2 regions of the Vreelandella vilamensis genome follow, and region 1 is predicted to be linked to the other one. Evidence: predicted binding sites of a transcription regulator. Region 1 holds the regulator's gene; the other holds the start of a gene.
What was found. Region 1 encodes PhoB, which activates phosphate uptake and scavenging genes when phosphate is short. Its sites were predicted from a motif close to TGTCATANNNNTGTCANA; they were not measured.

Region 1 (7,590 bases):
ACGGCATTAAATGCCAGGTTGGAAATCGCGCTGCGTAACTCTTGCTCGCTGCCGATAAGCTTGGCGTCGCTCGCTATGTCGATCTCAAGGGTTTGCCGACCTTTTGACAACGCCAGTGCGTCTTCGCGCACGCCTTTCAATAACGCCGCGACATCGATTGGCTGGTGGTCCTCACCGCCCTGATCAATCTCCAGGCGCGAGAGCAGCAACAGGTCGTTGACCAAGTTCTGCATCCGCGTGGTCTGCGCCTGCATCTGCTCAATACCGCGGCCCAACCGCGGCGGCAGCTGTTCCGCTAAGTCGCCATAGGTTTCTAAGTAGCCGGAAATGACCGTCAGCGGCGTGCGCAGCTCATGGGAGACATTGGCCACGAAGTCGCGGCGCATCTGCTCTAAGCGATGCAACCGGGTAATGTCGCGGGCCATCACCAAGCGCTCGTCGTCGCCGTATAAGGTAATTTGATACTGCAGAATGCGCCGCTCATCGATGGGGGACGTGAGCGTTAGCGGCTCGCTGTAATCGCGGGAATTGAAGTAGCGGACAAAGCGCGGGTCGCGCAAAAAATTGGTAATGTGCTGGCCGCGATCATGTTTGATTTTCAGCCCTAACATCTTAGCCGCGGCGCTGTTCCACCACTCCAAATCCCCATGCCGGTCGAGCATCACCACGCTATCGCGCATGGCTTCTGAGGACTCTTGAATCCTGGCAAGCGTGGCGCGTAGGCGGTTTTGCGTGAGGCGTTGGCTTTTTTGGTAGCGGTAGAGACGGTCAAAAAGCTCGCCCCAAATCCCAGGGGCAGCCGGCGGTTCATCGTGGGGGGAGCGGATAAGCCAGCGGTGAAGCGCGCGCAGCTGGTAAAGGTGATACCCCAGACACCCCCCCAAGCCAACGGCCAAACCAAGCCCTGGCACACCCAAGAACGCCCCCAGTGTGGCACCTACCGCCGAGAGCCACACTAGACGCCAAATTTCACGGCTCCAAAGGCGCACGCCTACCCTCGCGCGGAGAAGCGGTAGCCTGTGCCGCGTACCGTTTGAATGAGCCGGTTATGCTCACCCAGCGCTTTACGCAGCCTTCGAATATGCACATCCACGGTACGCTCTTCGACATAGACATTGCCGCCCCAGACTTGATCAAGTAACTGGCCACGCGTGTAAGCGCGCTCTTGATGGGTCATAAAAAACTGCAATAACCGATACTCGGTGGGCCCCATATCGACCGATTTGCCATAAGAACTGACGCGATGGCTAGCAGGGTCCAGCAGTAACCCTTCAATTTCAATGGGGTCTTCCACGCCGCGCGGTGTGGTGCGTCGCAGCACGGCCTTGAGCCGAGCCACCAGTTCGCGCGGGGAAAACGGCTTGGTGATGTAATCGTCGGCGCCGGCTTCCAAGCCCTGGATTTTATTGTTCTCCTCGCCTTTGGCGGTAAGCATGATAATCGGCAACTCAGCGGTGGTTTTTTCACGCTTTAAGCGCCTGGCGAGCTCAATACCGCTAGTGCCCGGCATCATCCAATCAAGCAGCAAAAGATCGGGCTGGTGATCCACCACCATCGCGTGAGCATCCTGGGCATTATCCGCTTCAAGTACGCGATAGTCAGCCATTTCCAGGGCTACCGCGATCATTTCGCGAATCGGCGCCTCATCATCGACGATCAAAACGGTCTTGGCGGTCATTACAAGCCTCACGGTGCTTAAACGGAAAAGATCAACACGACATTTCGATGACGATCACACCATGACTTGATGACAATTACATGACACCTAGGGTTTTACCCCGCACTGGGCCACAAGCTCAAGGCGATTCCGGCGAAAACGACCAATCCCGACCAGTGGTTATTCAAAAACGCTTGAAAGCAGCGCGACCGTTCGCGGTGACGAATCAGCGCTTGCTGGTGCACGAAAGTCGCCGCCATGGCGGCGAGCCCTAGCCAGAAAAAGCCTCCTAGCGCCAAGCGCCAACCCACCGCCGCAAGCAGCAAAAGGGTCGCGAGCTGCAGCAGGCCGATGATCAAACGATCTGCGCGGCCAAACAGCACGGCGGTGGATTTAATGCCGATTTTAAGATCGTCGTCGCGATCCACCATGGCGTATTCGGTGTCGTAAGCCACCGTCCACAGCACGTTGGCAAAAAACAGCAGCCAGCCCTCCAGCGGCACGTACCCCAGCACCGCGCCGCACGCCATGGGGATCGCCCAGGAGAACGCTGCCCCCAAAAACACTTGCGGGAAGTGGGTATAACGCTTCATAAACGGGTAGATAAACGCCAATATCAGCCCGCCCAGGGAAAGTATAATGGTGAACAAATTGGTAAACAGCACCAGCACAAACGCAACCGCCACCAGCCCCACAAACAATAGCTGTGCCTCACGCTCGCTAATGCGCCCATTGGCCAGCGGGCGATCTTGAGTGCGTTTGACGTGCCCGTCGAAGTGACGATCAGCATAGTCGTTGACCACACATCCTGCCGCGCGCATGGCGTAAACCCCGGCAACAAAAATCACCAGCACATCGCGCCCCGGCACGCCTTGTGCTGCAATCCACAGCGCCCAGAGTGTCGGCCACATCAAAAGCCAGGTGCCAATCGGCCGGTCTAACCGGGTAAGGTGAAGAAAATCGGGCACGCGAGCCCAACCAATCGGCCGCAGTAGGGAACGGTCCATGCTTACCTCGTCTCAAGAAAACGCAAAAGCGGCTAGCCTAGCGCGAAGGCAGCGCCAACGCATCCGCCATGGCGGTTAAAAAGTACTCCTGCACCAGCAATGACAACCCAGCGTGCTGAAACCGCGACCGCCGCCCCCAGCAGCTGTCAACGGCGGCGAAACGCGGCGGCTGAGAGGTGACCTCAAGCGGGCCGCGCTTTAGGTCCGGCTGCTGAAACAGCCAGCTTCCCAGCGAGCGCTCCCCCAGCTGCTCCAGACGCTGACCACGACATTGCGCCAGCGGCGCCACCGTGCGCGCCACCACCCAGGGCGTACCGTCTAGGCACAGCGCCACTTCACGTCGCCACGCATAGCGTCGCTGCCCAATGCCAAGCGCCATGGCCTCATCGGCAAACGCAAACCCTATGCTCTGGCGCAGTAGCCGCACCCGAAACTTACGCCCTTCACCTGCGGCGATCAGCCGCGCGGTCAACGAGTCAGTAGACGCTACCCAGCGCCACCAAGGAAGCGACATGGCGGGGCGCGCCGCCGTAACCGGCAGCCAGCGCGCAATGGGCGCGCATGATTGCGTTTGCATTACACCAATATCCGGCAAAGCCTGCCTCTCCCTGAAGAGCCACTCAAGCGGCCAATCAAGGCGATTGACCCAAACCATCCCAACGCTTGCTAGTGTACCATGCTGGCATTACTGACTTTTTTCGCCTTTTAGCTTGATAGGTAACTTATGTCGATACCCCACGCCGATTTAGTCATTATTGGCACCGGCATGGCCGGGGTAGGCCTTGCACGCGCGCTGCGCCGCGAAGGTGATACGCGCCGCCTCACCTTGATCAGCGCCGACAGCGGCGACGACTACAGCAAACCGCTACTTTCCACCGGGTTTGCCAAAAAGCTAGCCCCGGATAAGCTCGCCCAGCGCGATGCCGAAACCCTCGCTGAAGCGCTTAATGCCACGCTGCTGTCGCACACCACCGTGTCCGCAATCGACCCCGAGGCGCGGTGGCTGACGCTTGCCGATGGCAGCGACTACGCTTACACCCAGCTGGTGCTTGCCACGGGAGCAGCGCCGCGCGCGCCGTTTGCCATTCCCAGCGATTGCGCCGCTCACTGCTTCAGCGTTAACGACCTGGACGACTACCGCCGCTTTCACGCCGCTCTGCGTCACGGCCCCGCCCGGGTCGCGATTATCGGCGCGGGGCTGGTCGGCTGCGAATTTGCCAACGACCTGCACGCTGGCGGCCATCACGTTAGCCTGATTGCCCCTGAGAGCGCTCCCCTCCCGCGCCTTCTGCCCGAGCCACTCGGTCATGCACTAGGCGAGACGTTTATTGAAGCGGGCATGCAGCTGGCGCTGGGGCGCTCGCTTGAGCGCATTGCCCGTGGCGCCAGCGACGCCGTGCAGCTGACACTTGATAACCACCAACGCATTGACGCCGATGTGGTACTGCTGGCCACCGGCCTTGCGCCCCGCACCGCGCTTGCCGCCAAGGCCGGGCTTGAGGTCTCTGCCAACGGCATTGCGGTTGACCGCACTCTGCAAACCTCGCACCCGGCTATTTTCGCCCTCGGTGACGCGGCTTGCGTGGCCGGTGTGAACGCCATGTACGTGCAGCCGCTGCAAGCCAGTGCCAACGCCCTGGCCAAGACGCTTGCCGGAACGCCCACGCCGGTTCACTTTGGGGCCTGGCCGGTGATCGTAAAAACACCGCTTTTGCCGGTGGTTGCCTACCCCCCGCTGGCAACCCCAGCGCGCTGGCGCATCGAGGCAGACGGCACGGACATGACCGCCCTCGCCGAAGATAAAGACGAACGTTTGATCGGTTTTGCGTTGACAGGCGGCTGCGTGAGACGGAAAGTGGAGCTTTCCAGAGCCGCCCCTGCGCTGCTAGGCTGATTTTCACTGCCTTACGCGCTACGCTTAGGGCACTGACTTGCAAGCACTTGTTAGTCGCTGCTGTATCGAGCAATGTTTTATTCGCTTTTGATAACGCCTTAACACCTGAACGAAAACACCGGAGATACCTAATGCGCAAACCTGAACTCGCCGCTGCCATTGCCGAAAGCGCCGATCTATCCAAAGATAAAGCTGGCCAAGTATTGAACGTAATCCTCGATGAAATCACCAACAGTGTCGCTAAAGGTGACGATGTTTCTCTGATTGGTTTTGGTACCTTCACCGTACGTGAACGCGCCGCCCGCACCGGCAAAAACCCACAAACGGGCGAGCCGCTGCAAATTCCGGCCAGTAAAAACGTGGCGTTTAAGCCAGGTAAAGCGCTGAAGGACGCAGTTTCCTAATGAAACTTGCGCTAACGCTGTGGCTACTCGGCTTTTTGCTTAAGCGTGCGCTGCGTCGCAAGCCGCGCTTTCGCGAGCAGCTTGAACGCATGCGCAGCCTGGATTGGGGGATTGCCACCGAAGACTTGAAGGTTGCACGCCACTACCGAATTTCACCCCAACGGGTCACGACGGGAAAGGGGTTGCCGGTGGACTTGGACCTTGAGCTACGCTTTCGCGACCCCGAGGCTGCCTTACGCATTCTCAAAAAGCCCACTCAGCAGGCGTTTCTTGACGGCATGATGGCCGGTGATGTCCGCCTTGTCGGCGACTCCGCCGATATGAACAAGCTGCAAAAACTGTTGAAGTATTTGTAAACAGTATTTATAAGCAGCATTTGTAAGCTTTATTCATCCCGCCGCTTTTGCCTACCGTTCGCCCCGCCGCCTAACCGCGGCGGGGCGTTTGTTTTATCGGCCGCCGGCATAGCCACTTGCCTCGCGATTATTTATACTAAAGTCTAAAATAACTCACCGATCAGAGCTTCTATGCCTATCGCACTGCCGCTGCGGCGCCTTTGGACTCTAGATAAATTCGCCTACAGCCTGCGCGTTTTTCTCGCCTTTAGCGGAGCGCTCGCCTTTGCCACGCTGTGGGGGGACGTCAGCTTTGTCATTCCGCTATTTCTTGGCATTATCGCCAGCGCCCTCTCTGAGACTGACGATAGCTGGCAGGGGCGGCTGCAGGCGCTTGCCGTGACACTTGTCTGTTTTGCGCTGGTCTCGCTGATCGTGCAAAAGCTTTTTCCTTGGCCGTGGTTGCTTGCCCTATGGCTTGCGGGCGCCACCTTTGGCCTGATCATGCTCGGCGCCATCGGCCAACGCTACGCCACCATCGCCTCGGGCACGCTGATTCTTTCTCTCTACGTCATGATCAACATCGAGCAGCACGGCGGTGTAGACGACGACGTCGCCTTTCGCCAACTGTTACTGCTGATCGGCGCTGCCTGGTACGGGCTGATTTCGGTGGTGTGGTGCGCGCTATTTTCGCGCCAGCCCGTCAAGCAGAGCATGGCCCGGCTCTACAAAGCGCTTGGCCACTACCTGGTATTGAAATCGGCGCTGTTTGAACCGGTGCGCGGGGTCGACATCCACGCCCGGCGCGTGGCCCTCGCGCGCCAAAACGGCCAGGTCGTGGCGGCGCTCAATCACGCCAAAGAAATACTCCTGCGCCGCATGGAAGGACAGCGCGGTAACCGCAAGCTCAATCGCTATTTACAAATCTACTTCATCGCCCAGGACATTCACGAACGCGCCAGCTCCACCCACTACCCCTACAGCGCGCTGACCGAGGCGTTTTTTCATCATGACGTGCTGTTTCGCTGCCAGCGGCTGTTGGACCAGCAGGGGCTTGCCTGCCGGCGGCTGGCGAAATCGCTGCTGCTTGATCGCGCCTTCGACCACCGCCAAAGCGAAGAAGCGCTGGCAGATTTGCGCGCCTCCATCGCCAACCTACGCGACCGCGATAAGCCCGAATGGCGCCCGCTGATTCAACCGCTCAATGCGCTTGCCGATAACCTCACCACCTTGGAAGCGCAGATTGCCAGCGCCCATAACCCCGATGCCAGCGAGCCGCGCCGCGATACCGCCCTGCTTGATCGCTCGCCGGGGAGCTTGTTAGAGGCGTGGAGGCGCGTGCGGCTCAATTTGACCCTGGGCTCACCCACCTTTCGCCACGCCGTGCGCCTGTCACTGGCGCTGCTGGCGGGGTATTTGCTGCTGCAGTGGCTCGACCCGGAGCAGGGCTTTTGGATTTTGCTCACCACGCTGTTCGTCTGCCGGCCCAACTTTGCCACCACGCGCCGCTTTTTGATCAAACGTATTCTTGGCACCGTGCTGGGGCTATTGGTGGGTTGGGCGTCGATTAGCCTTTTCCCGCAACCCAACGTGCAGAGTTTGATTGCGATCGCGGCCGGGGTGAGCTTTTTCGCCACCCGCGAGAAGCACTACATGATCGCCACCGCCTCGATCACCCTGCTGGTGCTGTGCAGCTTTAACCAAGTGGGTGATGGGTTTGATCTGATCTGGCCACGCCTGTTTGATACCTTGATCGGGGCACTGATTGCGGGGCTCGCGGTGTTTTTTATTCTGCCCGACTGGCAGGGGCGTAAGCTTTACCGCGAGGCGGCGAAGGTGCTCGATAGCCAGCGCCGTTATCTCGACGAGGTGATTCACCAGTACGAAGCCGGCAAGCAGGACGATCTCGCCTATCGGCTGGCGCGGCGCAATGCCCACAATAGCGACGCGGCGTTTTCGACCCAGATGAACAATATGCTCCACGAGCCGGCATACTACCGCAAACAGGAGACGGAGCACGGTCTGCGCTTTTTAGTGCTTTCGAACACCCTGCTCAGCCACCTCTCGGCCCTTGGTGCCCACCGTCATCGGCTGACTGACGAGGAAGACGACGTCACGCTCGTGCCAGTGGCCAAGCACGTCAGCGCGCTGCTCGGTGAGCTTGCCGAGCGGCTGCGCACGCGCCAACCAACGGATGACCTTAGCGAGCAGGTGGCAACGTTACTGCGCCAGCTGGAAACACCCACCGCGCGGGAAACACATGCGCTGACGCTCTATCGCCCGATGCAAAGCC
Region 2 (7,590 bases), on a different contig from region 1:
GCCTCGCCGTTGATGGACCCGGCCATGTTCGTCCTGACGACAGGGGTATTGGGGTTCGAATTCGCCATCGCCAAGACGCTTATCGCGGTTGGCATGGGGGTGCTCGGGGGCACGATCGTGCATCTGCTGATCCGCGCGGGCGGGCTGACTGATCCGCTGCGTGATGATATTGGGAATGGCGGCTGCGGCGGTGCAAAAGTGCGAAACCCAAAGCCCCCGGTTTGGCGGTTCTGGCAAGATCCCGTTCGTGTGGCCAAGTTTCGCACCGAGGGAGTCAAGACCTTCCTCTTTCTTCTGAAATGGTTGTCGCTGGCCTTCCTGCTGGAAAGCCTGATGTTGGCCTATGTGCCTGCTGAACTGGTGACGCAGGCGCTTGGAGGCAACGGTCTTGCGCCCATTGCCATTGCAACGCTGGTCGGGGTGCCGGCCTATTTCAACGGTTATGCTGCACTGCCACTGATCGGCACACTGATTGACCAAGGTATGCAGGCAGGTGCGGGCATGGCCTTCCTGATTGCCGGCGGTGTGACTTCGCTTCCCGCTGCCATTGCCGTGTGGGCGCTGGTCAAATTCCGGGTTTTCGCGCTGTACATCGCGATCTCGTTGGGGGGAGCCTTCGTTACAGGCTTGATGTTCCATGCCTGGACCCTTTTGTAAGGCCCGGGCCAGGTCATGATTGAGATGCCTCCCTGTGCGGCGTCCCGGGGGTGATTTGTTCGATGACAACCAATTGAGATTCCTGCGGGAAAAGGCGGATTGTCAATTTGCAAGCCTTTGCGCTTGCAATAACAAAGTCGCAAGCTCGTTAAAGCCGACTCCCCCGCTTTGTGCGAGAAGATAGCGAGGATGATGGGTCATTCTGTCTAACCATCGGCCAATATTGGCGACGCCGAAAGTATGTGTCAGGTAAGCAAACAGGGACTCATCGTTAGGAGAGTCGCCGACAAAAGCGACATGTCGTTGAATGGAAAGTTCGTTTAAGTCGTATTTGTACTGTAAAAGACGATGCGTCATTGCTTGCTTGCTATAGTCACCGAACCAGGCATTGATATGAATGGAGCTAGCGCGTGCATTCGCCCCAGCTTTATGGAACGTGGCCAATGTTCTGTCAATGTCTACAGCCGATATGCCGTGTACATCCTGCCCGTGATCGAGCGCGACATCGGACAGCCGGTAGGATTGATCTTTTGCTAATCTGAGCGCGGGTACACGTGCCATAGCGTCTTCAGCGATACTTAGCAATCGTTGTTGGCTGGCAAACCTTACTTCCGGTGTATCCCAGCTATGGTATTCGACCTTACCGGTACGGTCGCGCTCGAAATAAAAGGCACCGTTTTCACCGATGACGGCAGGCACGGGCCAGAGCCGGATCATCTGATCGCACCACCCCGCACACGCGCCCGTGACCGGGATTACCTCAATACCGGCGTCATTTAGGCGATATAGTGCTGAAAGTGTCTCGGGCAGGAGTTGGCCATCTGTGGTGAGCGTATCGTCCACATCGGTCAAAAGGTAGCGAATGGAAGTGAGGTGGTTGGCCATGGGCATCATAGATTCGGTTCAGTGTGAATAATATCGACGCCCGGAGCGTGGAGGGCTGAATAGGCGTCATAAATCGCTGAGAATAATCCTTAATCACGCCATCTAGCCTTCCCCCAGGCTGTCCCTTCATGGAGGTCGTTGACAAGGCTATTGTGGCGACTCTTTTTCGCAACAATCCAGCACGTGTGGGACGAGAACTCTGGCGTCTACGGGCATCCGTAAAGTCTGGCGTCAACTGCGCCGAGAGGGTATTCCGGTGGCTCGCTGCACCGTCGCTCGCCTGATGCGCCAGTTGAGGTTACGCGGCGTGATACGAGGCAAGCTAATTCGTACGACCGTTTCTGGCCCCAACAAAGACTATCGCCCAATCCACGCCACCAGAGAGGTTTCTCCTAGCGCATGGCGCTCGTGGCGAATACGGCTTATCGCTGCGTAGGGCAAATCCATTACCAGCGTCCGTGAAAGCGGCTGCTTTAAGACTTGGCGCAGCAGGCCATTGCACACAAACAAATGGGTTACCACTAATATATGGTGGCCTGGTGGATGGGTCAGCAACTGCTCCCAGACCTCGGCTAAGCGTGCATCGAAGGCCTGCAACGTTTCGCCACCCGGAGGCGAAACGCGGCTGGGGTCATGCCAAAACGCCGCCATCTTCCCGGTACCTTCTTCAGCAGCGACTTGAGCATGGGTTTTGCCTTCCCACTGGCCCAAGTACAGCTCGGCGAGGTCGTCTTCGACTTGCACGGGCACGTCGAATTCCTCGCCAAGCCATAGGGCAAACTCGCGGCAGCGCAAAAGCGGCGAGGTGATAATGGCGTCGTAGGGCAAATGGCCGTCTATCTTTTGACGCATCACTGCGTGGGTCGCCTGCTGCCAACCGATCTCGCTTAGCGGGTGGTCGGTGGTGCCGCGCAGCATTCGGCCGCCCACCGGCTCACCATGGCGGAGTAAATCAATAGTGGTGATTGCCGCGTCGGGAAAGCGCATCGTTGGCTCCTTTGACATCAAATAATCGCGTGGCGGACGCGCGCCGAAATCCACTCTGACACCAGCACGGTGACGAAAATCATCAAAAAAATGACGCTCACCTGGTCCCAAGCCAGGCTGTTGATCGAGGCGTTCAGCTGCAGACCGACACCCCCTGCGCCCACTAACCCCAGTACCGTCGATTCGCGAATGTTAATGTCCCAGCGATAGACACTGATGCCCGCAAACGCCGGCATCACCTGGGGCAGCACGCCGTAGCTCATCACCTGCATGCGGCTGGCACCGGTGGCGCTTATCGCCTCAACCGGGGTGGGGTGGATTTCTTCAATCGATTCGTAGAGCAGTTTGCCGACAAAGCCTATCGAGCGCAGGGCAATCGCAATAATGCCCGCCAGCACACCAGGGCCAAGAATAGTGACCAGCAACATCGCCCAGATCAGCGAGTTGATCGAGCGTGACGCCACAATCACCACTAGGGCGACACTGCGCACCACGGGATGCGGCGTGGTATTGCGGGCGGCAAGAAACGCTACCGGAAACGCCATCATAATGCCCAGTACAGTACCCAGCGTGGCAATATTGATGGTGTCCCACATGGGCTTCCACAGCACATTGGCATAGCTCCACTCGGGCGGCGTCATACGGCTTATCAGGTCGGCCCCCTGGCGCCCGGCGTCTTCGACAAACACCCACATGGTGTTATCGGAGATGACTTTCCAGCAGAGTAAAAACAGGCTAATACCGACCAGCCACGCTAGGTATTGCAGCCACTGGGCACGGGGGGTGCGCAACCGCCACACCGGCTGGCCTTTGGGTGAGGTTGAAACAGGCATTCAGAAACTCCCGGGGTTACTGGCGCATGCATTACTGGGTCCAGCGACGGACATGACTAGAGGCGTATTCGCTAAACAGCACGATCGCGATGATAATCAGCAAAATAGCGGCCGAAGTGTCGTATTCGTAGCGGCTGATTGACGTATTCAGCGTGGCGCCGATTCCGCCTGCCCCCACAATGCCAATCACCGCTGACTCGCGGAAGTTAATATCCAGACGATACATCGACAGCCCAATTAAACGCGGCATTACCTGGGGCTGTACCGAATGGTTCATGGTTTGCCACCAGCTGGCGCCGGTGGCTCGCACGGCCTCTACCTGACGCCAGTCCAGGTCTTCAATATCCTCCGCCAAGAGCTTGGCCATAAAACCGATGGTGGCAAATGCCAGCGTGATCATCCCCGCCAGCGGGCCAAAGCCGAACATCACCACAAATAAAATGGCGATAATCACTTCTTGAAAGGTCCGCGACACGGTGATGATGGCGCGACATAAAAAATAAACGGGCAGGGGGGCAATATTACGCGCCGCCCCCAGGCCCACGGGGATTGCCAGCAGCACCCCAAGAACGGTCGACGTTAGCGTCATGGTCAGGCTTTCCAGTACGCCGTCGATAATGTCGCCTTGGCGGCTAACAAAATCGGGCTGGAGAAACGCTCCCAGGAAGTTGAGACCCCGAACAGCTCCTTCCGCCACGCGTGCCCAGTTCACTTCGATGGAGGCCAGCGCCATCGCTAAATAGATCACACCGCCCACCACCAGCCCCCAGCGCAGCCGTGGGCTGTGAATCAGCGGCAACCGCCGCCAGTGGCCTTGGCGTGCCTGCTGCTGGCGCTGTTCAACCAGATATTCCGTCGGGTTTTTCACGACGCACCTCCCACGGTCATGCGCTCAACCCCCTGAAGCAGCGGTGGCGTATGCGCCGCTGTTTCTTTGTCGTCATCCTGAGGCTCGGGGGTCGTCTCCCAATCTTCTTCGCCATAAATGGTCGTCAGCGTCTCGGGGTTGAGCTCATCCGGATGGCCGTCAAACACAATTTCTCCCGCACTTAGGCCTACGATACGGTCCGCGAACTGCTTCGCCAGGGCCACATCGTGAATATTAATGATGGCGGCCAGCCCGCGCTCGGCGCATAGCTCACGAATCAAGCGCATGATTTGGCGCGAGGTTTTGGGGTCGAGGCTGGCGGTGGGCTCGTCGACCAATAGCAGTTGGGGACTTTGCAGTAGCGCGCGAGCAATGCCCACCCGCTGGCGCTGGCCGCCAGATAGCGCATCGGCGCGCTTATCAATAGCGTGCTCCAAGCCGACCCTTTCCAGCAGACGAAAGGCCTCGGTGACCGCCGCCTGGGGATAGCGGCGAAGAAAACTGCGCCAGAACCCCACGTAGCCCAGGTGCCCGGAAAGCACGTTTTCCATCACCGTTAGGCGGTCGACCAGGGCATACTCCTGAAAGATCATGCCCATTGATCGTCTCGCCTGGCGCAGCTTACGGCCTGACAGCCGGGTCAGCTCGTCGTCACCTAAACGAATGCTGCCCTGGGTAGGCTCAACTAACCGGTTAACGCAGCGAATTAGCGTGCTTTTACCCGCGCCGGAAGGCCCGATTAGCGCCATTACCTGGCCTTTGGGTAGCATTAATTCAATATTGCTCAGCGCACGGTCACCCGTCGGGTAGCGTTTATCCACGCCGCTTAGTGTCAACATGGTGTTACCTCATAGGCATAACGTAACAGCCGGAAGGGGCACCCTCCCGGCTGTATAAAAAAGGGCCAAGTGATCAGTCGCAGTCGTACGTCGCGCCGGTAGCGTTGGCGATGGCGCGAATAACGGCCCAGTTGTCTTCATAGGTGATTGGAATGAACTGTGCTTCACCAGAGTTAGCGAATTCTGCTTCAAGGGCTGTGCCTTCCCAATCGTAGCTAAAGAAGGCGTTTTGTATGCTCTCTGCTAGATCGGGTGCCAGGTTATGGGCTGTGCCATAAGCAGTGGTGGGGAAAGTATCGGAGGTATAGATAACCTCATAATCCTCTTCTCCCACGACGTCACGCGCCAACATTCGGTGAACTACAGAGTTGGCGATGGCAGCGGCTTCGTAGTCTTTGTTGACTACCCCTAAGATAGAATTATCGTGTGAGCCCGAAAACGCCGTTTCAAAGTCTTCGTCCGCTTCCATGCCGTACTCTGAGCGCAGCAGCGCAGAGGGTGCGCGAAAGCCCGAGTTAGAGGTCTCAGCAGTAAATGCCAACTGACGACCCTGCAGGTCTTCAACGGATTCAATACCGCTACCCGGGTACGTGATGATCTCCATTTCGTAACCAAAGCTACCGTCTTCAGCGGCCATCATGGTAAAGGGACGAAAGCCACCGCAGTTAACGGCCACTGGCGTGCTACCGGTATTAAACCCCGCTACGTGCAAACGGCCCGCGCGTAGCGCTTCCAACTGCGCAGCGTTGGACTGTACGGGAAAGAACTGCACCTCTTTGCCGGTTACCGTGCTCAGATGCTCCAGAAAGTCAGACCATACGCCAGCATAAACAGCGGGGTCTTCAACCGGCGTGTAGGCAAATACGAGAGTATCTGGGTCTTGCCACTGCGATTCATCGGTGGGCACATCGGCAACCAAATCGCCGTCGTGGTCGCTGTAGCGGCTGGATAAGTCAGCGTGAGCATGAAGCGTTGCAAGAGCAAAAGCGCTCACCACAGCAGTGCTGAGCAGCGTACGTGGCAGAGAAAGCGTATGCATAGTGTCACCTAACCATTGTTACAAAGAATGGGCTTTAAACGCCCTTATCTTGACAATGCGAGATGACAGTCACGGGTCAGTCCCGTGACAGCTTAGTGACGCTTCTCACATCGGTGAGCCGTCACAACATTCAAATGGCGCTTAACGGTCAAAATAGTCGGCGGCAAAAAGGTAACGCCGTTGCTGTCGGTAGCGTGCCGGTGAGGTCTTTTAACAGGGAGCAACGAAAATATTGGGCATCGTATCAGTTTAACTCACCCGATCAGTTGTCATCTCTTATTCACATTGCTGTCGTGGCAATGTCATCGCGGCTCGACAAGATGGCCACATGTTAAACATAAGGGTGGCGTCGCGATGCGGCTATGTATTGTCAGTGAAACCTGGGCACCGGAGATCAACGGTGTCGCGCATACACTGCGCCGCTTAAGCCATGAGCTGGCGTGCCAAGGCGTGACGATTGATCTGATTCGCCCGAAGCCGCGAAACACCGCCGTTGGACAAACAGGAGCCATCCACACAGAGCTCCACGTTTCGCGGTTACCGCTACCAGGCTATCGTGACGTGCAGATTGGCCTGACCACCCCGGCGCGAATGCGGCGTTTTTTTCTCACTCGGCGTCCCGATGTGATTTACCTGGCCACGCAAGGGCCGCTAGGGTGGGCGGCACGCCAAGCCGCTTTGGCACTGCACATCCCGTTAGTCGCAGGCTGGCATACCAATTTTGATCACTACTGCCACAGTTATGGCCTTGGCTTTTTGGCCGCGACCACAAGGCGCTATCTACGCTACTTTCATAACGGTTGCGCGCTGACGCTGGTGCCCACCCCGGCACAAGCCGATACCTTACGCAGCAGCGGTATTGGTAACGTCCACGTGCTCGCACGCGGCATCGATGGTGATATGTTCTCTCCTGAGCGGCGCGACGCCAGCCTCCGCCATCGGTGGGGCGTGAACGACCACCAGCCGGTGGCGCTTTACGTTGGCCGCCTCGCCGCGGAAAAAAACTTAGCGCTACTCCAGGAAACCTTCCATGCCATGCGCAGCGCACGCCCGGATATGGCGCAAATCATCGTCGGCGATGGCCCCGGGCGTGCCCAGCTGCAAAAAGCGCTTCCCGATGCCCACTTCACCGGGTTTCTGCCGCCCGAGGCACTCAGCCGACACTATGCCAGTGCCGATCTTTTTCTCTTTCCCTCGCTATCGGAAACCTGGGGCAACGTGGTGACAGAAGCCATGGCCAGCGGTTTAGCCGTGGTGGCGTATCAACACGCCGCTAGCGCCGAGCTGATTCAAAGTGGCCACAACGGCCTGACCATTCTCCAGGGTGATAGCGAAGGCTTTCGCCAAGCGGCGGTAGCGCTGTGTCAACGTCCCGCCGACTACGCCCGTTTCGGCCGCTTGGCGCGTCTTCGCGCGCTGGAACAAAACTGGTCGGGCATTGCCCGGCAACTTCTTACGTATCTTCATCAAGCCCAGGAGACT

Region 2: the regulator PhoB is predicted to act here: its motif matches at 6,192-6,209, upstream of phnD (phosphate/phosphite/phosphonate ABC transporter substrate-binding protein).

Annotation. Positions count from the first base shown of each region.
Region 1 covers NZ_JARWAN010000016.1:12,449-20,038, forward strand. The annotation lists gene phoR (phosphate regulon sensor histidine kinase PhoR) at 1-989, opposite strand, end outside; gene phoB (phosphate regulon transcriptional regulator PhoB) at 992-1,678, opposite strand; gene ubiA (4-hydroxybenzoate octaprenyltransferase) at 1,774-2,664, opposite strand; gene QC823_RS10535 (chorismate--pyruvate lyase family protein) at 2,702-3,241, opposite strand; gene QC823_RS10540 (NAD(P)/FAD-dependent oxidoreductase) at 3,389-4,558, shown strand; gene QC823_RS10545 (HU family DNA-binding protein) at 4,690-4,962, shown strand; gene QC823_RS10550 (hypothetical protein) at 4,962-5,318, shown strand; gene yccS (YccS family putative transporter) at 5,490-7,590, shown strand, end outside.
Region 2 covers NZ_JARWAN010000003.1:18,233-25,822, reverse strand. The annotation lists gene QC823_RS02400 (permease) at 1-657, shown strand, start outside; gene QC823_RS02395 (HAD-IIB family hydrolase) at 760-1,542, opposite strand; partial or broken gene QC823_RS02390 (IS3 family transposase) at 1,717-1,885, shown strand; gene QC823_RS02385 (histidine phosphatase family protein) at 1,900-2,529, opposite strand; gene phnE (phosphonate ABC transporter, permease protein PhnE) at 2,547-3,362, opposite strand; gene phnE (phosphonate ABC transporter, permease protein PhnE) at 3,394-4,230, opposite strand; gene phnC (phosphonate ABC transporter ATP-binding protein) at 4,227-5,069, opposite strand; gene phnD (phosphate/phosphite/phosphonate ABC transporter substrate-binding protein) at 5,143-6,108, opposite strand; gene QC823_RS02360 (glycosyltransferase family 4 protein) at 6,463-7,590, shown strand, end outside.